DNA from 3 places in the Citrobacter sp. LST-B2 genome. Region 2 is predicted to be linked to each of the others. Evidence: riboswitches for the same ligand, from Rfam matches in the RefSeq annotation. Region 2 holds a riboswitch; each other region holds the start of a gene.
What was found. Region 2 has a riboswitch for cobalamin ahead of ACQ0PY_RS14745 (cobyrinic acid a,c-diamide synthase CobB). Riboswitches for the same ligand answer to the same signal wherever they lie in the genome.
Positions count from the first base shown of each region.

Region 1: linked by a shared signal. The riboswitch ahead of ACQ0PY_RS13135 (ABC transporter substrate-binding protein) and the one ahead of ACQ0PY_RS14745 (cobyrinic acid a,c-diamide synthase CobB) in region 2 are both predicted to bind cobalamin.
Region 3: linked by a shared signal. The riboswitch ahead of btuB (TonB-dependent vitamin B12 receptor BtuB) and the one ahead of ACQ0PY_RS14745 (cobyrinic acid a,c-diamide synthase CobB) in region 2 are both predicted to bind cobalamin.

Region 1 is NZ_CP192598.1:2,736,205-2,743,604, forward strand. It holds gene dauA (C4-dicarboxylic acid transporter DauA) at 155-1,807, shown strand; gene ACQ0PY_RS13130 (GNAT family N-acetyltransferase) at 1,955-2,464, shown strand; cobalamin riboswitch at 2,626-2,853, shown strand; gene ACQ0PY_RS13135 (ABC transporter substrate-binding protein) at 3,074-4,126, shown strand; gene ACQ0PY_RS13140 (FecCD family ABC transporter permease) at 4,191-5,258, shown strand; gene ACQ0PY_RS13145 (ABC transporter ATP-binding protein) at 5,255-6,070, shown strand; gene ACQ0PY_RS13150 (pseudoazurin) at 6,082-6,522, shown strand; gene petA (ubiquinol-cytochrome c reductase iron-sulfur subunit) at 6,537-7,088, shown strand; gene ACQ0PY_RS13160 (cytochrome b) at 7,090-7,400, shown strand, end outside.
Region 2 is NZ_CP192598.1:3,032,802-3,040,201, forward strand. It holds gene cbiD (cobalt-precorrin-5B (C(1))-methyltransferase CbiD) at 1-126, opposite strand, end outside; gene ACQ0PY_RS14735 (cobalt-precorrin-8 methylmutase) at 123-755, opposite strand; gene cbiB (adenosylcobinamide-phosphate synthase CbiB) at 768-1,727, opposite strand; gene ACQ0PY_RS14745 (cobyrinic acid a,c-diamide synthase CobB) at 1,724-3,103, opposite strand; cobalamin riboswitch at 3,193-3,367, opposite strand; gene pocR (transcriptional regulator PocR) at 3,670-4,587, opposite strand; gene pduF (propanediol diffusion facilitator PduF) at 4,795-5,604, opposite strand; gene pduA (propanediol utilization microcompartment protein PduA) at 6,126-6,410, shown strand; gene pduB (propanediol utilization microcompartment protein PduB) at 6,407-7,219, shown strand; gene pduC (propanediol dehydratase large subunit PduC) at 7,238-7,400, shown strand, end outside.
Region 3 is NZ_CP192598.1:4,778,919-4,786,318, forward strand. It holds gene murI (glutamate racemase) at 1-161, opposite strand, end outside; gene btuB (TonB-dependent vitamin B12 receptor BtuB) at 106-1,944, opposite strand; cobalamin riboswitch at 2,010-2,199, opposite strand; gene trmA (tRNA (uridine(54)-C5)-methyltransferase TrmA) at 2,314-3,414, shown strand; gene ACQ0PY_RS23040 (YijD family membrane protein) at 3,464-3,823, opposite strand; gene fabR (HTH-type transcriptional repressor FabR) at 3,823-4,473, opposite strand; gene sthA (Si-specific NAD(P)(+) transhydrogenase) at 4,672-6,072, shown strand; gene oxyR (DNA-binding transcriptional regulator OxyR) at 6,055-6,972, opposite strand; gene ACQ0PY_RS23060 (FGGY-family carbohydrate kinase) at 7,234-7,400, opposite strand, start outside.

The DNA.
Region 1 (7,400 bases), 300 kb from region 2:
CTCAAAGACCCGCTGCGGCGGGTTTTTTTGTCTGTAACCTTTATTTGTATGACTTATGCCTCCTTCACCTGCCAACCCGCCATTTCATTGAGTTGACAGATGATGCGCTCATGGATGAAACATTATTGTGAACAGAATTTTTTCCTCACATGTGATGCCTTTCCGCGCCCTCATCGACGCTTGTTGGAAAGAAAAATATACCGCCTCACGGTTTACCCGTGATGTGATTGCCGGGATCACCGTCGGGATTATTGCTATCCCGCTGGCGATGGCACTGGCTATCGGGAGTGGTGTCGCGCCGCAGTACGGACTTTATACCTCCGCTGTGGCCGGGATTGTTATTGCCTTAACCGGGGGCTCGCGTTTTAGCGTCTCAGGCCCGACCGCCGCGTTTGTGGTGATCCTCTACCCCGTTTCACAACAGTTTGGGCTGGCAGGCCTGCTTGTCGCGACGCTGATGTCCGGGGTCTTCCTGATCCTCTTTGGCCTGGCCCGCTTTGGCCGCCTGATTGAGTACATCCCGGTCTCAGTTACCTTAGGTTTTACCTCAGGGATTGGTATCACCATTGGTACCATGCAAATCAAAGATTTCCTCGGTTTGCAGATGGCCCACGTTCCGGAACACTATCTGCAAAAAGTCGGCGCGCTATTTATGGCTCTGCCGAGCATTAACCTGGGCGATGCCGCCATCGGGGTGGTCACGCTGGGCACGCTGATGATGTGGCCGCGTCTGGGCATTCGCCTGCCGGGCCACCTGCCCGCCCTACTCGCTGGCTGTGCTGTCATGGGGATCGTCAACCTGCTGGGCGGCCACGTTGCCACCATTGGTTCTCAGTTCCACTATATTCTGGCCGACGGCTCACAGGGCAACGGGATACCGCAACTGCTGCCGCAACTGGTGCTGCCGTGGAACCTGCCGGATTCTGATTTCACGTTGAGTTGGGATTCCCTGCGCGCCCTGCTTCCGGCGGCCTTCTCAATGGCCATGCTGGGGGCAATCGAGTCCCTGCTCTGCGCCGTGGTACTCGACGGAATGACCGGCACGAAACACAAAGCCAACAGCGAGCTGATTGGTCAGGGCCTGGGTAATATTGTCGCCCCCTTCTTTGGTGGGATTACCGCAACGGCGGCGATTGCCCGTTCGGCGGCAAACGTCCGCGCTGGCGCAACATCCCCTATTTCCGCCGTGATCCACGCGCTGCTGGTGATCATGGCGCTGCTGGCGCTGGCACCGCTGCTCTCATGGCTGCCGCTGTCGGCGATGGCGGCCCTGCTGCTGATGGTGGCCTGGAACATGAGTGAAGCGCACAAAGTTGTGGATTTGCTGCGTCATGCACCCAAAGACGACATCATTGTGATGATGATGTGTATGTCACTGACAGTGCTGTTTGACATGGTCATTGCCATCAGCGTCGGGATTGTGCTGGCCTCGTTACTGTTTATGCGCCGTATTGCACGCATGACGCGACTGGCAGCGGTTAACGTCGAGGTCCCCGATGATGTACTGGTGCTGCGCGTGATCGGCCCACTGTTCTTTGCAGCCGCTGAAGGATTGTTTACCGATCTGGAGTCACGCATCGAAGGAAAACGCATTGTCGTACTGAAATGGGACGCGGTACCGGTGCTGGACGCAGGTGGTCTGGATGCCTTCCAGCGCTTTGTGAAAAGATTGCCAGAAGGCTGCGAACTGCGCGTAAGTAACCTTGAGTTCCAGCCGCTGCGCACGATGGCGCGCGCTGGCATTAAGCCGATTCCGGGTCGTCTGGCCTTTTTCCCGAACCGCGACGCGGCGCTGGCTGATTTATAATCTTTTTGCGCTTACCGGTCTGTTCCTGTACAGGCCGGTAACATTTTCCGCTCTGTCCCCTGTTTTTCCCCTCCCGTGTTGTTATTATCAGCTTTCAGTTTCTGCAAATAAGAGTGACAACTCGTGATTTCATTTACGCTACGTGAAATGACCGGAGAAGATATTCCGGCGGTTCAGTTATTTCTGATTCAACATCTGAATGAATTTTTTGCGGCTGACAGACCTGCCCCTACTCCCGGACAGGATGTTTTTAACCTGCAACAGCAGTATATTCAACAGCAGCGCAATGTATTGCTGTGCGCCTGGAGCGAAAAGCAGGAACTCATTGCGACCCTGGCCGTCTGCCAATATGACGACCGTATAGCCGAACTTCGCGGACGCTATATTTTGACAGAAACGGCAGAAATTTGTCGCTGCTATGTGGACAAACGTTACCGCAGAAAAGGTATTGGACGTCAGTTACTCGCTTTTGCTGAAACATTCTGCGAGCAGCAGCGGTACAACTTATTATACTTACATACCCATCATTTTTTACCGGGAGGTTATTCATTCTGGCGACGTAATCATTTTCAGGTTGTGATGGATATGCACGATGACTGGCAATTAGTGCATATGGAGAGATCACGTAAATCACGCATGAATAAGAATATTACTTGATCAATGTCAATCAATTCTCATTTAGCTTTTCATTATTACATTTCGACATCCGCAATTTCATCCTCAAAAAAAACATAACGCGTTGATAAACAACAACTAAAATTTATCCCACTCAATAAAATTCGTCTTTCCCCTTGCGATTGATCTTGTTAACAAATGCCGATACAGTCTTTTTCGACAGTATTTCATTGCACCAACATTGTAATGAATAGGAACATGGTGCGGATTATTGCAATCCCATTCCATGACTGCCCCCGCAACTGTAGGCGGATGCAGAATATCCTCGTGCAGCATATTTTGTTGCAGGTCACTGTAAAGCGAATCTTTATGGGAAGGCCGATATTCTGATTACCGTGAGTCAGGAGACCTGCTGTCAAATTTATACCCCATTGAGTGGACGGGATGGTCCATGTGATGAATTATTTGATATTAGGCACCGTGAAAGAGCGAATCAGATCCTTGACTGAACCGCTGACTTTCTTTATTTGCATAACGTCATGCATAAATTTCACGATGTCCTGTCATCTATCGTCATGAACTCTCCCGATATATGGAACGATATAATCCATGACCAGACGTTCAGATTCTGGCATGAACGGGATGATAATAATGCACGCTAATGTTACCTCTTTACCTTATAAAAAAATGCTTCTGGTTGTTGCTGGTGCCGCACTGTTTCTCACCTCAGGTCTTTCTCATGCAGCCAAAACGGAATATCCATTGACGATAAAAAACTGTGGTCGGGATATGACATTTCACGCAGCGCCAAAACGTGTTGCCACCGTAGGACAAAACAGCACTGAGATCCTGTATGCGCTGGGCCTGGCCGATCGCGTGGTAGGCACATCGCTGTGGTTCGGGCCCGTTCCCGACGCGTATAAGGCGGCAAATGACAAGATTGCAGTTATTGCGCAGAACATCCCCAGCTTCGAAGGCATCATTGCCAAAAAACCGGATCTGGTCGCCAGCCAGTTCGAATGGCAGATCGGCCCTGCGGGCGCGGTGGCGTCTTATGAACAGTTCAGCGAACTGAAAGTCCCGGTCTATACCGCACCGGCAGACTGCGCGAAAGATAACGAAGATGGCGGTGACGGCGTGCGCAAAGGCATGTTTGATATCGCAATGGTCTATCAGGAAGTGGCCGACTTATCGAGGATCTTCGACGTTCAGGATAAGGGCGAAGAACTGATTGCCAGCCTCAAAGCACGTGAAACGGCAGCGAAAAGCAAAATCGCCGGGATGGACAACAGCGTCTCTGCCGTTTTCTGGTTCTCCAGCGCCGACCTGCAACTGGATCCTTATGTCGCCGGGAAATTAGGGCCTGCTGCCTGGATTGCGCAGACCCTGGGTATCAAAAACGTCATTGATTCCGCAGAGGAGTGGCCAACGGTCGGTTGGGAAACCATCGCCAAAGCCCAACCGACAGTGATAGTGCTGGGGGAAATGAGTCGTCGACGTTTCCCGGCCGATGACTGGCAGGTGAAAATGGATTATTTGAAATCTGACCCGGTCACCCAGCTGATCCCCGCCGTAAAAGCCGATCATTTACCCGTGATTGATGTACAGACCATGAATGCCGGAATCAGAACGATTGACGGTGTTGAAAAACTGGCTGACGCCCTGGTTGAGTATGGTTTAGCGCATCCACAAGCCGCGCATTAACCCTCGTTTCGCGTCAGTTCCTGACGGGGCCGGCGCGTGTTATGCACTCCAAACGCAGGTTACTATGAGCGATTTACGCAGGACGCGTCACGCCGTTAGTCGGCTGGCAGTCAATGTTTGCGGCCACGCCCTCTGGGTTAGCGTGCTGATGTGCGGCGTCCTGCTGGCAGGGATCGCCATTGGCGAGACGTTTATTCCCTGGCAGCACGTATTCAACACGCTGGCAAACCATCTGTTTGATACCGATTATCCGGTTGATGCGCTGGATGCCGGGATTGTCTGGAACTATCGCCTGACCCGTGCGCTGGTCTCCGCCAGTTGTGGCGCCTGCCTGGCCGTGTCCGGCGTGGTTTTACAGTCGTTACTGCGCAATGCGCTTGCCGAGCCGTATCTGCTGGGCATTTCCGCAGGCGCATCAACCGGTGCGGTGCTGGTTGCGCTGACCGGACTGGGCGCCGGGATGATCAGCATGTCGTTCGGCGCATTTGTCGGTGCCCTGACTGCCTTTTTGTTTGTGGCCCTTCTGGCGGTAGCGGCAGGCGGCAGACAAGGCGGTGGGGTGACGACGCAAATCATTCTCGCCGGGATTGCCAGTTCCCAGTTATTCAATGCGCTGACCTCGCTGATCATCACCCGTTCAGCTAACGCGGAACAGGCACGCGGCATTATGTTCTGGTTACTCGGGAATCTGAGCGGCGTCCGCTGGCCGGATGTGGTGCTGGCGATCCCCACAGCGTTAGTTGGCGTTGCGATATGCTTCTGTTATGCCCGCCATCTGGATGCCTTCTCTTTTGGCGCGGAGTCCGCCGCCTCACTGGGGATTCCGGTAAAACGCACACGTGGCGTGCTGATTGCCGCCGTAACGGGTATGACGGCCATTATGGTCTCCATCGTCGGCGCAATTGGCTTTGTGGGACTGGTGATCCCTCACGCCGCCCGTCTGCTGGTAGGCCATCAGCACCATCGTTTGCTGCCTGTCAGCGCGCTGATCGGCGCCATTTTCCTGATCGTCGCCGATGTTATCTCCCGCACGCTTCTCCCCGGACAAGTTCTGCCTATCGGCGTTATTACGGCCCTGGTCGGTGCGCCCGCGTTCTCCATCATCCTGATCAGAGGAAACCCGACCAAATGACCGTCAATCCTGTACCGACTCCGGTTGCCATCCGCGACGCGATAATTCAGGCGAAAAGTCTGCACTGGCAGGTGAAAGGCAAAGTGATCGTCAATGACGTCTCACTCAGCGTGGCGCCGGGTGAGTTTGTCGGCATTATCGGCCCCAATGGTTCCGGGAAAACGTCGCTGATTTCATTGCTGGCCGGTCTGCTGAAGCCCACCGCCGGTCACATCCTGTTGCAGCAAAAAGCGCTGCATCGCTATTCACGTCGTCAACTGGCGCAGCAGGTCGCGCTGGTTGAACAGCAGGCAGAAACCAGTGAGCGCCTGACCGCGATACAGGCCGTCTCGCTGGGGCGAACCCCGTGGCTGAGCCTACTGAATCCGTGGTCGGACAACGATGACGATATCGTCCAGACCATGCTGGAGAAAGTCGATCTTCAGCATCTTCGCCATCGCTGCTGGCACACCTTTTCCGGCGGCGAAAAACAACGCCTGCATATTGCCCGCGCGCTCGCTCAGCAGCCACAACTGCTACTGATGGACGAGCCCACTAATCACCTCGACATTCAACATCAGATTGGCCTTCTCAGTCTGGTGAAACGCGAAAAACTGACGGTTGTCGCCGCTCTCCACGATCTCAATCATGCGGCCATGTTCTGCGATCGCATCATCGTGATGAACGCCGGTCGTCTGGAAATGCAGGGCCGTCCCTGCACCATTTTCACCCGCGAGAATCTCCGCGCCTGGTTTGGCATTGACGCCATCGTCGAGCGCGATCGCCATGGTGCGAACTGTTTTATTCGTTATCAAAGACCTGAAGAAACCTAAGGAAGCCCCCCATGAACTCTCTGAAAAAGAGCCTGAACGTATTGTGTTTGCTGCTCCTCACCGCCTCTGCCTTCGCGCAAACCCACGAAGTACTGATGAAGAATCGCGGTTCAGCAGGCCCCATGGTCTATGAGCCAGACTACCTGGAGATTCAGCCTGGCGATACGGTGAAATTTATCCGCAAACATAAGAGTCACAACGCAGCCTCGATTGCTGAACTCTCGCCTGCGGGCTACCCGGGATTTATCGGCAAAATCGATGAGGAGATCGCAGTGAAGTATGACAACGCGGGCTTCTACGGCATTAAATGCACCCCGCATTATGCGCAAGGGATGGTCATGCTGATTAAAGTCGGCAACGCCACCCTGCCGGACAGCTATCGCGCGTTTACGGCCCCCGGGATCGCTAATAAGCGCTTCCAGGATATCTATTCGCGTATTGATAAACAGTAAGGGAGAGCGCTGTGGTGGTGGAGAACAAACAGCCGGATAAAGACATTCAGCAGCAACGACGCAACTGCCTGTGCAAATTGACAAAATTTGTTGGCGCAGCGGGAGTGACCGCCGCCGTCTGGCCGTTAATTTCCGCATTAGGGCCGGACGAAACAACGCGCGGAGAAAATGAGCCGATAGACGTCTCGCTGGCGGGGATCGCCGCAGGACAAACCCTCAGACGCATCTGGCAAGGGAAGCTGATCCTCATCCATCATCGCACGCCGGAAGAGATCGTCGCGGCCCGCACGGGTGACCACAGCACGCTTGTCGATCCGCAATCGGACAGCGAACGGGTCGCGTCTGACTATCCGCAGTGGCTGGTTGTTCAGGGGTATTGTCCGCATGCCGGCTGTGTTCCCAATACCAGACCCGGTGGACAGGGCTGGATTTGCCCGTGTCACGGTTCGGAGTTTGATACGTCCGGACGGGTCACCCGCGGCCCCGCAACCACTAATCTGGCCGTTCCTGAGTTTGCCTTTCATCCTGATGGTCTGACCGTGCGTATAGGCGCTAAGGACGTGTGAGATGATCCGCTGGCGCATTCCTTTCCCGCGCTCCATCGCCGGTGTATGGCTGTTTGCCGTTGGTGCGATCCTGCTGGTGATGCTGGGAATACAGATCCTGACCGGTATCGTGCTGGCGATGTTTTACGTCCCGACGACATCGCTGGCGTTTGATTCCATCATCCACATCATGCGCGCGGTCAGTCACGGAGAGCTGCTGCGCAATATGCACGCCATCGGCGCATCGCTGTTTTTCTTTGCCTGCTATTTGCATATTTTCCGTGGCATGTATTACAGCGTCTACCGCAGACCGTATGTGACGATGTGGATGGT
Region 2 (7,400 bases):
ATGCTGACGCAACACCATCAGCGCGGCGACTTTTGCCGCCGCCGTGGCGCACGATCCAGTGGTATAACCTTTGCGCAGCGCTTTGCCGTTATGCCAGACGGGCGCGTCGAAAGTCTGATCGCTCATCGCGCCCCCTGCATGTAATACAGCATGGCGTTCACGATCGCCGCCGCAACGTTACTGCCGCCTTTGCGTCCGAGGGCGGCAATGGCGGGCAACTGGCTGTGCGTCAGCGCCTCTTTGGATTCCGCCGCGCCGACAAATCCCACCGGCACGCCGACGACGCCGCTTACCGCTACATCTTTTTCCAACAGGCGAAACAGCGCAGTGGGCGCGTTGCCAAAGACAAACACTTTTTCGCCTTCTTCCGTCACGGCAATGTCGACAGCCGCCATTGAGCGAGTGATACCCTGCGCTTTCGCTTGCGCTACCACGCGCGGATCGCTGATATAGCAGCGACACTCGCCCCCCGTCTTCGCCAGCAGGGTTTTATTGATCCCCGACAGCGCCATGGTGGTGTCGGTATAGATAACCGATGGGCGACTTAGCGCTGCACAAAGTTGTTCCAGCGCATCATCCGAAAACCAGAGAATATCCAGCCAGTCGAAGTCAGCGGTGGTATGAATCACCCGTTTGATGATGGCTTCATGTAGCGGACTGGCAAACTGGTACTCCGGGCGCGTTTCATGAATGATCTCGCCAATGATGTCAAAACTTTTGGCTTCAATCGCCTGGGGTTGCTGGATGTATTGCATTGTCATTTATCCTCAGGCCACACCCATTACCAGCCAGCGCGTCACAAGGAACAGCACCAGAGCCAGCGTTGAGGCAACCCACATCAGTCGAATCGTTTGGGAAATGTCATCTATGGAAATAGTGCGCTGCGCGTCGCCGATCCACGGTTTTTCAACGCGCTCGCCAAAGTAATCATTCGGGCCGCCCAGTCGAATGCCCAACGCACCGGCAACGGAAGCCTCCGCCCAGGCACAGTTCGGGCTGCTGTGGTTATAGCGATCCCGCCAGCCCACACAGAGCGCCCGGGCGCCGTCACGACGGCACAACACCGCTGCCGCGCTCAGCAGCAGCCAGCTCAGCCGTGCAGGAATGTAGTTCGCGACGTCGTCCAGGCGAGCACTGACCATGCCAATCGCCCGGTATTTTTCGTGTTTATAACCCACCATGGAATCCAGGGTGTTCACCGCTTTGTAGGCCATCGCCATCGGCGCGCCGCCAATTAAGAGGAAGAACAGCGGCGCGATAATGCCGTCAACCGTATTCTCCGCCACGGTTTCCACGACCGCCCGGTTGATCTGTTCTGGCTGAAGTTGCGATGTGTCGCGCCCCACAATCCACGAGAGCTTTTCGCGGCTTTGTGCAAGGTTACCTTCGCGCAGCGGGCGCTCAACCTCTTGCGCCGCCGTTGCCAGACAGCGCCCCGCCAGCACGGTGAAAATCATCCAGACTTCAACGACCCAACCGAGCCATGGATGAATCCACGCCGCCAGGTGTAACACGCCCCAGGCAACCGCCCACGTCAAGCCGACAACCACCAGCCACATCACCCCACCACCAATGCGTAACGCCCGGTCGCTGTGGCAGTAGCGGCGAATAATCCGCTGCACGGCAGTGATCAGATTGCCTATCCAGCGCACCGGATGCGGCCAGTCTGGTGGGTCGCCAATCACGACATCGAGAAGCCAGGCCACACACCATGCCAGTAGCGTCATAACGCCTCCCGCGCGGCATTCAGCCAGTGATTAAGCATTAATGGACGCTGAGCAAAGTGAACGTGCAGGTAGCTGGCGAAGGTGTTGCCCGTTCGCCAGCCACCGGACCACGCCTGCACCGTCTGACCGTCACGGACTTTACGGCAAGCCAGCACAGCGGGGGTTTCAGGGGAAAAATCGGAGTAATGGAATTCATGACCGCGCAGCACATCGCCTTCCGCGGCCAGCAGCGTGGGCTGCAAAGCCTGCGCTTCACAATAGCCAAAGCGGGTTAGCCGTTTACCCATTTTGCTGCGACCGGGAAGGATATCGGCCATGCGATGCTCAACCCCGTCGGCATCTTCCAGCAGGCTGCCGAGGTACATCAATCCGCCGCATTCGGCATAAATGGCGACACCGCGCTGATGCGCCTCGCGCAGGCTTGTCAGCATAGTAGTATTGGCCGCCAGCGCGGACGCGTGCAGTTCCGGATAACCGCCGCCCAGCCAGACCATTTGACAATCGGGTAATTCGCGATCGTGGAGCGGGCTGAAGCGCACAATGTTGACGCCGGTACGCGCCAGCAGCGCCACGTTATCGGGATAATAAAAATTAAAGGCCTCATCATCAGCCATCGCCAGCGTCAGTCCTTCTCCGGCGTTGGGCGCAGGACGTTCAGGCCATTCGCCTGGCGGCAATGCCTGAAGGTGGCTTAACGCCAGCAACCGATCGATATCCAGTGTACTTTCCAGCCGGGCGGCGAAATCCTGCCACGATTGTTGATTGACGACGGACTCACGCGCGGTCACCAATCCCAGATGCCGTTCGGGTAGCGCGACGCCGTCAACGCGCGGGACGTAACCCAGCACCGGCACAGCGCAGTAGTGCTCGATAGCGGTTTTCAGCAACTGGAAATGGGACTCACTGTTGACGCGGTTAACGATGACGCCGGCAATGTTCAGCGTCGGGTCGAAATGCTGGAAGCCCATCACCGTGGCGGCAATGGAAGTAGAAACGGCTTTCCCGTCAACCAGCAGAATGACCGGACAGCCCAACTGCTTGGCCATCGCGGCGGTACTGCAATAATCAGGATCTGTACCGTAACCGTCGTACAGCCCCATCACCCCTTCGATCACTGCAATATCTGCATCCTGCATCTGTTCGCGGAACAGCGCATTAAGCACCGGCTCGGGGAGCATAAAACTGTCGAGGTTGCGGGAGGCGGTACCGCTGATGGCCGTATGCCAGGCGGTGTCAAGGTAATCAGGGCCGACTTTGCAGGGCTGGACGCGTAAACCACGTTGTTTCATCACGTTCAGCAAGCCCAGCGTCACTGTGGTTTTACCACAGCCGCTACCGGTACCTGCCAGAACAAACGCGTACTGCTTTGCCGCCATGACCCTGATCCTGTTCAGGGTGGTAGGGATGTACCGACACCCAGTCTTCCGACTGTACGCATCTGAGCAACCCACTTCCCACCGAAGTTGTTGGTAGTATCCGACAGGCTGGTCTTCTGGCTTAGCGTCGTCCTCGCCCGTCCTTCCCAATCTTGCGATCAGTGGTCTTCACGGGGTTGTCAGCATCACAGCAGCGGGGGCTGCGGGGGATTTTCACCCCCTTCCCAGACACAAATGTGTCAAACCTGTCGGCTTAAATGATGAACAGAATGAATTCTCCTCATCACAACAATACTTTTCGTTACTTATTCGTTACGCATTTTTTATCAACAAAAAACGCCGCAATAAAACGATTCTGAATGAAATGTCGTGCAAGAGAATAATGAAACCTCTTAACAATGACACTGTATCTCATCACAGAAATAAAAACTGGTGAAGTTTATTCCGTAAAGAGCGATATTTTATTGCGCTATGACAATTTATTGCTGTACTAAAAACACTTAACCATTATAAATGACCGGATTACGCGGGAATATCAAAAATCGGCAATAGCAAAATATTGCTATTTATGCCGATTCAGCAGGCAAGTTTTCATTTATTTTTTGCCGATAGGCCTGCGGCGTAACCTGATAAGTCTGACGGAACACTTTGCAAAAATAGCTGGTTTGCGAAAAACCTAAATTGCGGGCAATACTGGCAATGCTCCAGTCACTGTGACAAAGCAGCTCTCTGGCACTGGCCATGCGCTGTTGATTGACCCACGCGTTAAAACCAATGCCCTGATATTTTTTGAACAGTTTGCTGAAGTAGTATGGACTCAGATATACGTGCGAGGCCACATCTTCAAGGCGAAGATCGTCTGACAAGTGGGCATCAATATAGCGTAACGCTTTTTTCATTTTGCTGTCATGAGGGCTGGCGGCGCGGGTCGGGCGTGAAGGCTCAGCAGGTTGCGTGCTGTCTTTGATCACCACGAAATTGAGTTGCTTCTTGAGGCAGTTTTCAACAATGAGTTTGAGCAGATCCGCCGAGGCCATCACGCGAGAATAGTCCATTTCCGGGACATTACTGAACTCATTGAGCAGTTCAGGATCGGCCTGCCAGCGATCGTCAACCTTCATGATATCGAGCAGATCGGCACCATCATCGTTACGTAAACGCACCTGGCCGCACAGAACGAATCCAACAAGATGGCCTGCGATCACGAGAGGAATAGAGAAATCGGTAAGCCCGGCATGGCAGCGATAGATACAGGGTTGATCCGATTTTGACGCTTCCAGTCCCCCACAGCGATCGCTCATACGACACCGGGTACTGTGTTGCGGATGCTGACGCATCAGTTGGCAAAAAGGTGTGAAATTAAACAGCTCAGAAATCTCATCACCGTGAATATTGACAACCACAACAGCCAGGCTGGTCGCTTGCGCAAAATCCTGTGCGATTTTATTAATGAGTTCTGAGTTCAGGGTGCTCGCAGAAATCATGATAAAATCCCTCAGTTAATCCATTGTTATAATGAAAACATAAATTTTACATTTACTTCTTATCATCCCCATCCTTGTATGTAAATGACAGAAAGTACAAGGGACAATAACAAAAGTCTCCCTGGGTGGGGAGACTTTTTAGTCAGTTCGTGAAAGCAGATCACGAAAAAGAAATTAAAGACGTGATATTAGCCACGCCAGCCAAAATTACGCGTCCGTCTCTTCGATTTTACACGTATTACAGGGCAAATTTTTACCGATAAGGTACTTATAGATAGCCGCGCCCGCACACGCACCAATCAATGGCGCAATAATCGGCACAATAAAGTACGGAATATCGCGTCCACCAGTCATCGCAATATCTCCCCAACCTGCCATCCAGGCGAACAGCTTAGGACCAAAATCACGCGCCGGGTTCATGGCAAAGCCGGTTAACGGGCCTGTGGATGCCCCAATCACCGCCACCAGAATACCGATCAGCAGTGGCGCCAGTGCCCCTTTAGGCACACCGTTACCATCGTCGGTCAGCGCCATAATCAGCCCCATCAGGATTGAGGTGATGACGATTTCGACCCCTGCCGCCTGCCACACGCTTAGCGCAGCCGCCGGATAGGTACTGAAAATACTGGCCAGATAGAGGCTATCGACACTGCCGCGAACCATGTTGTGGGCAGTTTCATACTCGGTGAATAAATTGCCGTAAAGCAGATAAGCCAGCACCGCACCGCCAAACGCTCCCGCGACCTGCGCGATGATGTAAGGCAGAACTTTGCGTCCCGGGAAGCAGGCAAACAGCCAGAGTGCGACTGTGATGGCCGGGTTCAGATGCGCTCCGGAAATTCCCGCCGTCAGATAAACCGCAAGCGAAATACCCAGACCCCAAATAATACAAATTTCCCAGAGACCCAGACTGGCGCCTGCGACTTTCAGTGCGCTAAGGCAGCCGATACCAAAAAACAAAAACAATCCGGTACCCAAAAACTCGGCAATGCATTGCGCTTTCAGTGAATCATTCATTGTGACACCTTCTTAGAAGCGTTCGTGTCCTTACCAGCGGACCCTTGCTGGTCGTAGAGTACAACGGCACTACTATAGGAAGAGGCCGCTGAAAATTGTTGGCAAACTGCGCATTCTCAGACCTGGAAAAATCGTGTTGTTATAGCAATTTCTTGCCATCTATTTATTCAAAGGCAGCGTGTAGAGTGCCTGAATGTAATTAACCAGGACGATTCGTGATAGCAAAAATTGGTTATTTGAAGATTTTCCTTTTCCAATCAATGTCACAAATTGGATTTTCCGCATAGCAAATTAAATTAACCATGTCACCCTCAAAAATGTAAATATGGAATAGCAAAAGCCAAAATATCACATTAATAAAAAATAACAAAAACAATAAAAACAAATAGATAAAATAAAACATAGCAAGTTTGTCACATTCACAGCCCACTAATTTTTCACCCAGACTTTCAAGTCAGCCATTCTTTTTCCTCGCTTCTTTTTATAGTCATGAATATCGGGACAACCCAGGCGAGGTCTTTATGCAACAAGAAGCATTAGGAATGGTAGAAACCAAAGGCTTAACTGCAGCCATAGAGGCCGCAGATGCAATGGTGAAGTCAGCCAATGTCATGTTGGTCGGCTACGAAAAAATTGGCTCAGGGCTGGTAACCGTCATCGTTCGCGGTGATGTCGGTGCCGTAAAAGCGGCGACCGATGCTGGTGCTGCTGCTGCGCGCAACGTGGGAGAAGTGAAAGCCGTACACGTGATTCCACGCCCTCATACCGATGTTGAAAAAATCTTACCGAAGGGAATTAACCCATGAGCAGCAATGAACTGGTTGAACAGATCATGGCGCAGGTCATTGCCCGTGTGGCAACGCCTGATCAAGCGGGTATCCCTGATAAAACCCATCCAAAACGAGAGACGGCTATGGCAGAGAAGAGCTGCAGTTTAACGGAATTTGTTGGCACCGCGATTGGCGACACCGTAGGTCTGGTGATTGCAAACGTAGACAGTGCCCTGTTGGAAGCAATGAAGCTTGAGAAGCGCTATCGCTCCATTGGCATCCTGGGCGCGCGTACCGGCGCGGGTCCGCACATTATGGCGGCAGACGAAGCGGTCAAAGCCACCAATACCGAAGTGGTAAGCATTGAACTCCCTCGCGATACCAAAGGCGGCGCGGGTCACGGTTCTCTCATCATTATCGGCGGTAACGACGTTTCCGACGTTAAGCGCGGAATTGAAGTGGCGCTGAAAGAACTCGATCGCACCTTTGGTGATGTGTATGGCAACGAAGCCGGACATATCGAACTGCAGTACACCGCTCGCGCCAGTTACGCGCTGGAAAAAGCGTTTGGTGCGCCGGTTGGCCGTGCCTGCGGCGTGATTGTGGGTGCTCCGGCTTCCGTCGGCGTGTTAATGGCAGATACCGCCCTGAAAGCCGCGAACGTTGAAGTTGTGGCCTACAGCTCTCCGGCACATGGCACCAGCTTCAGTAACGAAGCGATCCTGGTGATCTCCGGCGATTCTGGCGCAGTGCGTCAGGCGGTTATCTCAGCGCGAGAAATCGGTAAAACCGTTCTTGCGACCCTCGGTGCTGAACCGAAAAACGATCGCCCGTCCTATATCTGAACTCCGTGAGGCTCATTCATGAGATCGAAAAGATTTGAAGCACTGGCGAAACGCCCTGTCAATCAGGACGGATTCGTTAAGGAGTGGATCGAAGAAGGCTTCATTGCGATGGAAAGCCCGAACGATCCCAAGCCGTCGATTAAAATCGTTAACGGCGCCGTCACCGAACTCGATGGCAAAT
Region 3 (7,400 bases), 1.7 Mb from region 2:
TCGAAAGCATAGATATAGTGGAGATCCGGCAGGAGATGCCGAATCTCATCATAGACCGACAACCCACCGACACCGGAATCAAATACCAGCACGGTGGGGCGCGGATCAGAAGGTGTAGCTGCCAGACAAGGTGTATTCCCGTCCTGCAGTTTGGTAGCCATAAACTGTCTCGTAATCTTTATCGAACAGGTTGGCTATTTTACCACGAACTGTGAGATGTGAGGTGACTGGATATGAAAGTCCGAGGTCCCACACGCTCAGCCCGCCCATTTTCACCTTCCGGGAATTGTCGTAGTCGTAATCGTAACGCTCGCCAATATACTGATAGGTCACATCCCAGCCCAGATCGTAGACCTGTCCGCTGAGCTCGTACTTCACCTGCTGTTTAGCGCGACGATAAAGCGGCTGATCGGTTTCATCATCACGCGGATCAACATACTGCAACGTTAAGCGATGATCGACCGGCCCGGTCGTCAGGTTCCCGGTCCATTCCAGGCCTTTGATGGTCGCGGATTTGACGTTGAAGTAGGTATTGTTGTTGTAGTCGATCAGGTTCTGAATTTTGTAGCGATAGGTCGACAGACGCCAGTCAAGCGGGCCGGTCAGCCCTTCTAATCCGGCTTCCCACTGCTTCGACTCTTCCGGCTTCAGGTTTGGGTTAGAGGCGATCCCAAAACGCTCCGCACCAAACTGTTGCCCCAGTGAAGGCGCAAGGAAGCCCGTGCCATAGGAAAGCGTCACTTTATAGTCATCAACAAACTGCCATCCCGCCGCTGTTTGCCAGGTACCATGCCAGCCGAACTGGTCGTCATGGTCTTCACGGCCCGACGCTTCCAGCGTCACGCTATCAATCTGCTGTTGCCCGGTGAGATAGAGGCCCGTGTTATCACGCTTATAGTTGTCTGTCCCATACTCGCCGAAGGACATCAGCTTTTCTTGTTTCCAGTCGACACCAGCACTGACAGCGCCGTGCCCGACAATAACGTTGTTGCCCCACTGGACGTAGCGCTGTTCCATATCATCAAGGCTATAACCTGTGGCATAGCGCCCATTCAGGCTGCTGTAGTTATAGTCCTTAATTCGCTGGTAGTTAGCGACCAGTTGTGACGAGTAGATTCCAGAATTGAAGCGCAGCCCCGTATCCCACGACTGAGTGTAATTCTGGTGCTCGTCGTTTCCGCCGTCATATCCCCAGTTCCCCTGGTCGTAATCGGCATTACTGGCATAGCCGTAGCCACGAAAGTAACCATCGAATTGATCGTTAAATTTGTGCTCAACGCCACCCCAGAAGAGTTTATTGCGATAACCATCGCGATCGCTGTCGCCGCTATAGCTGGAACGCGGCTGAACGTCGAAGCCTTTGGTGGTCTGATAAGCCCCGGCCGCGGTTACCACGGTATCGCCAAAACGCTGGCGGTACGTACCGTCATATTGCTGATAACCTTTTGACCCCACGCCAGCATTAATCTGCGAACGTTCCTCACCCGTCATAGTGATGATGTTCACTACGCCGCCAATCGCGCCAGAGCCATAAATCGCTGAGCGCGGGCCACGGATATACTCAATGCGCTGCACCAGCGACACCGGGATCTGGTCAATATCGGAATTATTCGTAATGCCCGGACGGGCGACCGGAATACCATCGACTAACACCAGAACGTGTTTCGCTTCGGTACCCCGCACAAACAGAGAAGAGCTTTGCCCCATGCCGCCATTCTGGGCGACATCCACGCCTGGCAGGCGGCGCATGACATCCAGAACGGTTCGGGACTGCCAGCGTTCGATATCCTCGCGGGTGACAATATCGGTCGGGGCCAGAACGGTATTAACAGGTTGTTGAAAACGGTTTGCTGTCACGACAAGCGTGTCAGGGGTGGCATCCTGTGCCCAACCCGAAAAAGCCGTGACGGAGAGCGCCGTCAGCAGCGATGTTTTTTTAATCATTGTAAAGCATCCACAATATAAGAAGGATGCCGCAGGTCCCACCGATAGTACGCGATGATGAAAACCAGTTGCGACGTTAGCCGGCAGGTCTTCGGGCTTGGAAGGTTATCCACGGATATAAGAGATGAAGACTTCCCACCCAACAGGCAGTGTCTGCTTACGCTCTCATCTCACCTTTCCTTACCGCTGCGCGTCAGCTCCAGATTTACACTGGATTCCCTATTAACTCACAGGACCGGCACACGGATGCTACAGTTTGTAACATCTTACTGTCCAGCGTGTTTGTTAAATATGAGAGATCATCAATGACTGGACATCTGTTGAGCAATCCCTACAATCCCCGCGTACTTTTATTTTTCAGGATACATCATGACCCCCGAACACCTTCCGACAGAACAGTATGACGCGCAGCTCGCCGAAAAAGTGGTGCGCTTGCAGAGTATGATGGCGCCCTTTTCTGACCTTGTCCCGGAAGTGTTTCGTTCGCCGGTCAGTCACTACCGTATGCGTGCTGAATTCCGCATCTGGCACGATGGCGATGACCTCTATCACATCATTTTTGACCAACAGAGCAAAAGCCGAATCCGCGTCGACAGCTTCCCTGCGGCGAGTGAACTGATTAACCAGTTGATGACCGCGATGATCGTAGGCGTGCGCGACAACCGCGTGTTGCGCCATAAACTGTTCCAGATTGATTACCTCACCACCATGAGTAATCAGGCAGTGGTTTCGCTGCTGTATCATAAAAGGCTGGACGACGAATGGCGTGAAGCCGCCGAAGCGCTCCGCGACGCCCTGCGTGCGCAGAACCTGAACGTGCATCTGATTGGCCGCGCGACAAAAACCAAAATCGCGCTGGATCAGGACTACATTGATGAACGTTTGCCAGTTGCGGGCAAAGAAATGATCTATCGCCAGGTTGAGAACAGCTTTACGCAGCCAAATGCGGCCATGAACATTCAGATGCTGGAGTGGGCGCTGGATGTCACTAAAGGCTCGAAAGGCGACCTGCTTGAACTGTACTGCGGTAACGGCAACTTTTCTTTAGCGCTGGCACGCAATTTTGACCGTGTGCTGGCCACCGAAATCGCCAAACCGTCTGTTGCCGCCGCGCAATACAACATTGCGGCGAATCAGATTGATAACGTGCAGATTATCCGCATGGCGGCGGAAGAGTTTACGCAGGCAATGAACGGCGTGCGCGAATTTAACCGCTTGCAGGGTATCGATCTGAAAAGCTATCAGTGCGAAACGATTTTTGTCGATCCGCCCCGCAGCGGTCTGGACAGCGAAACGGAGAAAATGGTACAGGCATATCCGCGCATTCTGTACATCTCCTGTAATCCGGAGACGCTGTGCAAGAACCTGGAAACGTTAAGCCAGACGCATGACGTATCACGTCTGGCGCTGTTTGATCAGTTTCCGTATACGCACCATATGGAGTGTGGGGTGTTGTTGACGGCGAAGTGAGTGTCATAACCGGATGATGACGCAAAGCGTCTCATCCGGCCTCTCCTCTTTATTCCGACACTTCCTGCTTGCGATTACGCATTTTCACGCCGATCCAGAAGACCAGAATGACCGACAGCACCGCCGGGAAGAAGTTGGAACCAATATCCGGATATTCCGCGCGCACCACGGTGCTGTAAAGCAGAACGCCGAGAATAAAGCAGGCGGCAGCCAGACCCGGTAAACCCACAGGCATGGTGCGATTCAAATAACGTTGATGCAGACAGTACACCGTCAGCACCAACGAGATAATCGGAAATACAGAGAACGGCACGATGGAGCTAAACAGCGCCGCGAATGTACCATTGATTGACAAGCCAGCGACCAGCGCCAGCAGCAGCGTACCTTTATCCTGAACTGACTGTTTCATTACTCTTCCTTCACGTTACCCGGAATGAGGGGCATCTTCTCTTGTTCACGGCGATACCAGTAATACGCACCTTTCGAAATCATGCGCAGTTGCAGTACCAGTCGCTCTTCTAACTGCCGACGCTGTTCCGCGCCCACGTCCAGCGCTTCGGCACCTGCACTGAAGACAATCGTCACCATCGCTTCGGCTTGCGCTTCAGTAAACGCACGCGGCATATGGTTTTCGATTTCCAGATAGTCCGCAAGTTCCGCGATGAAGTGCTGAATTTCTCGCGCAACGGCAGCACGGAACGCCGCTGAGGTGCCAGAACGTTCACGCAATAATAAACGGAAGGCGTTGGGGTTGTTACCGATGAACTCCATAAATGTGGAGACCGAGGTGCGGATCACACTCCCGCCCTTGGCGATACGCTGACGAGCCTGACGCATCAACTGACGCAACATCAGACCGCTTTCATCAACCATGGTCAGGCCGAGCTCATCAACATCACGGAAATGACGATAAAAGGAGGTTGGCGCAATGCCCGCTTCACGTGCGACTTCACGCAAACTGAGACTGGCGAAGCTACGCTCCGCGCTCAGTTGACTAAATGCGGCTTCTACCAACGAACGCCGGGTTTTTTCTTTTTGCTGCGCTCTAACGCCCATCACGATGTCTGAATCCTTCCGTATGCCTTGTCCGGCACTATACCAGAGTTCAAAGTTAATCTGTTTGTTCAGCTTTGTGAATGATTGTTTACGCGCAGTTTGTGCTTCGGCTTCGCAAAAAAGCACAACGATAATTGGGTTATCCCGGCAATGATGTTACTATTCTGTTGCTTTTATGTATAAGAACAGGTAAGCCTTACCATGCCACATTCCTACGATTACGATGCCATAGTTATAGGTTCCGGCCCCGGCGGCGAAGGCGCTGCAATGGGTCTGGTTAAGCAAGGAGCTCGTGTTGCCGTTATCGAGCGTTATCATAACGTTGGCGGCGGTTGCACCCACTGGGGCACCATCCCGTCAAAAGCGCTCCGCCACGCAGTCAGTCGTATTATCGAATTCAATCAGAACCCCCTTTATAGCGATCATTCCCGCCTGCTTCGTTCCTCATTCGCCGATATTCTCAACCATGCCGACAACGTGATTAATCAGCAAACACGGATGCGGCAGGGTTTTTATGAGCGTAACCACTGCGAGATCTTGCAGGGTAACGCCCATTTTGTTGACGAACACACGCTGGCGCTGGAATGTCATGACGGTATGGTTGAAACCCTGACAGCAGAGAAATTTGTCATTGCCTGCGGATCGCGCCCTTATCATCCGGCAGACGTGGATTTCTCGCACCCGCGCATTTATGACAGCGATTCGATCCTCAGTCTGCACCACGAACCGCGCCATGTGATTATTTATGGCGCCGGGGTGATTGGCTGCGAATATGCGTCGATCTTCCGCGGAATGGAGGTCAAAGTTGATCTCATCAACACCCGCGACCGTCTGCTGGCGTTCCTCGATCAAGAGATGTCCGACTCCCTCTCTTACCACTTCTGGAACAGCGGCGTCGTCATTCGCCACAATGAAGAGTATGAGAAAATCGAAGGCTGCGACGATGGCGTGATCATGCACCTGAAGTCCGGTAAGAAACTGAAGGCCGACTGCCTGTTGTATGCCAATGGTCGTACCGGCAACACCGATTCTCTGGCGTTACAGAATATCGGTCTGGAAACCGACAGCCGTGGTCAGCTCAAGGTCAACAGCATGTACCAAACCGCGCTGCCGCACGTTTACGCGGTGGGTGATGTGATCGGTTACCCGAGCCTGGCGTCCGCAGCATACGACCAGGGACGCATTGCCGCTCAGGCGCTGGTGAAAGGGGAAGCGAACGCGCACCTGATCGAAGATATCCCGACCGGCATTTACACCATCCCGGAGATCAGTTCCGTGGGCAAAACCGAACAGCAACTGACAGCGATGAAAGTGCCTTACGAAGTGGGCCGTGCCCAGTTTAAACACCTGGCGCGCGCGCAAATCGTTGGCATGAACGTAGGCACGCTGAAGATTTTGTTCCATCGGGAAACGAAAGAGATTCTGGGGATTCACTGCTTTGGTGAACGCGCAGCCGAGATTATTCACATCGGTCAGGCGATTATGGAGCAGAAAGGTGGTGGTAACACGATTGAGTACTTCGTTAACACCACCTTTAACTACCCGACGATGGCGGAAGCCTATCGGGTAGCGGCGCTAAATGGCTTAAACCGCCTTTTTTAACGCCTTGTCGAAATGGCCATCCATCGCACCGCGGATGGCCTCTGCCAGTTGCTCATAGCGACTACGCAGCGGTGATCCTGGACGATACACCAGCCCCACCGTACGACGCGGCTCAGGCTTAATGCAGGGCAGATACACCACGCCATCACGTTTGCGTTCTTGCGGAACCGCCAGCGCGGGCAGCAGGGTAATACCGCTTCCTGCCGCTACCATGTTACGCAGCGTTTCCAGACTGGTCGCACGGAAGTGGGTGTCTTCGTCAGCACCGGCTTCAAAGCAGAATCCCATCGCCTGATCGCGCAGACAGTGACCGTCCTCCAGCATCAGCAGTTTTTCGCCTGCCAGATCGGACATCGGCACGCATTCGCGATTCGCCCACGGGTGATCTTCGTAGATCGCCAGCAGCATCGGCTCGTCGAACAACGGCACTTCGATAAAGGCCTCGCTCTCTTTCACCAGCGCCAGGATCACGCAGTCAAGCTTGCCGCTATCCAGTTGCGCCAGCAGCTGATGGGTCTGCGCTTCATGCAGATACATTTCCAGCTTCGGGAAAGTCTGGTGCAGCATCGGGATAATATGCGGCAGCAGGTAAGGACCGACAGTGGGAATCAAACCAATGTGCAGCGGACCTGACATGGTTTCGCCCTGTTGGCTTGCCATCTCCTTGAGCACTTTGACCTCACGCAGCACGGTACGCGCCTGATCCACCAGCAGTAAACCCGCCTGGGTGAACAGCACTTTACGACTCGTACGCTCCAGCAGCATCACGCCCAGCTCATCTTCCAGCTTGCGGATTTGTCCGCTCAGCGTTGGCTGACTAACGTGACAGGAGTCCGCCGCGCGCCGGAAGTGGCGATGTTCGGCTAATGCCACCAGGTATTCAAGATCACGAATATTCATTATTCATCCTCCATCGCCACGATAGTTCATGGCGATAGGTAGCATAGCAACGAACGATTATCCCTATCAAGCTTTCTGTCTGATAATCCATCACAGAAACGGAGCAGTCTCGTTTAACCCTTGAAGCCACTGCCCGTTCAGAGAGTCTCTCTCTACCCAAATAACGAAAGCCAACGTGAACTTTTGCGGACCCCGTGGTCCGCATTTTTTTTGCGTAAAAAAGCCAGGCATCGTGCCTGGCCGGAATGAAGTTAATCAGCGTTATATTGCACTCAGTGCATCCGCAACGCGTTTGAATTGCGCAAACCGGCTACGCAGCATGTTGTGCTTTACGGCATTCGGCTCAAGTCTGATCACCGACGGCAGAGTGGCGTTAATCGCCTGTGCGAATCCTGCATAATCCCCCACGCCAACGGCCGCACACATCG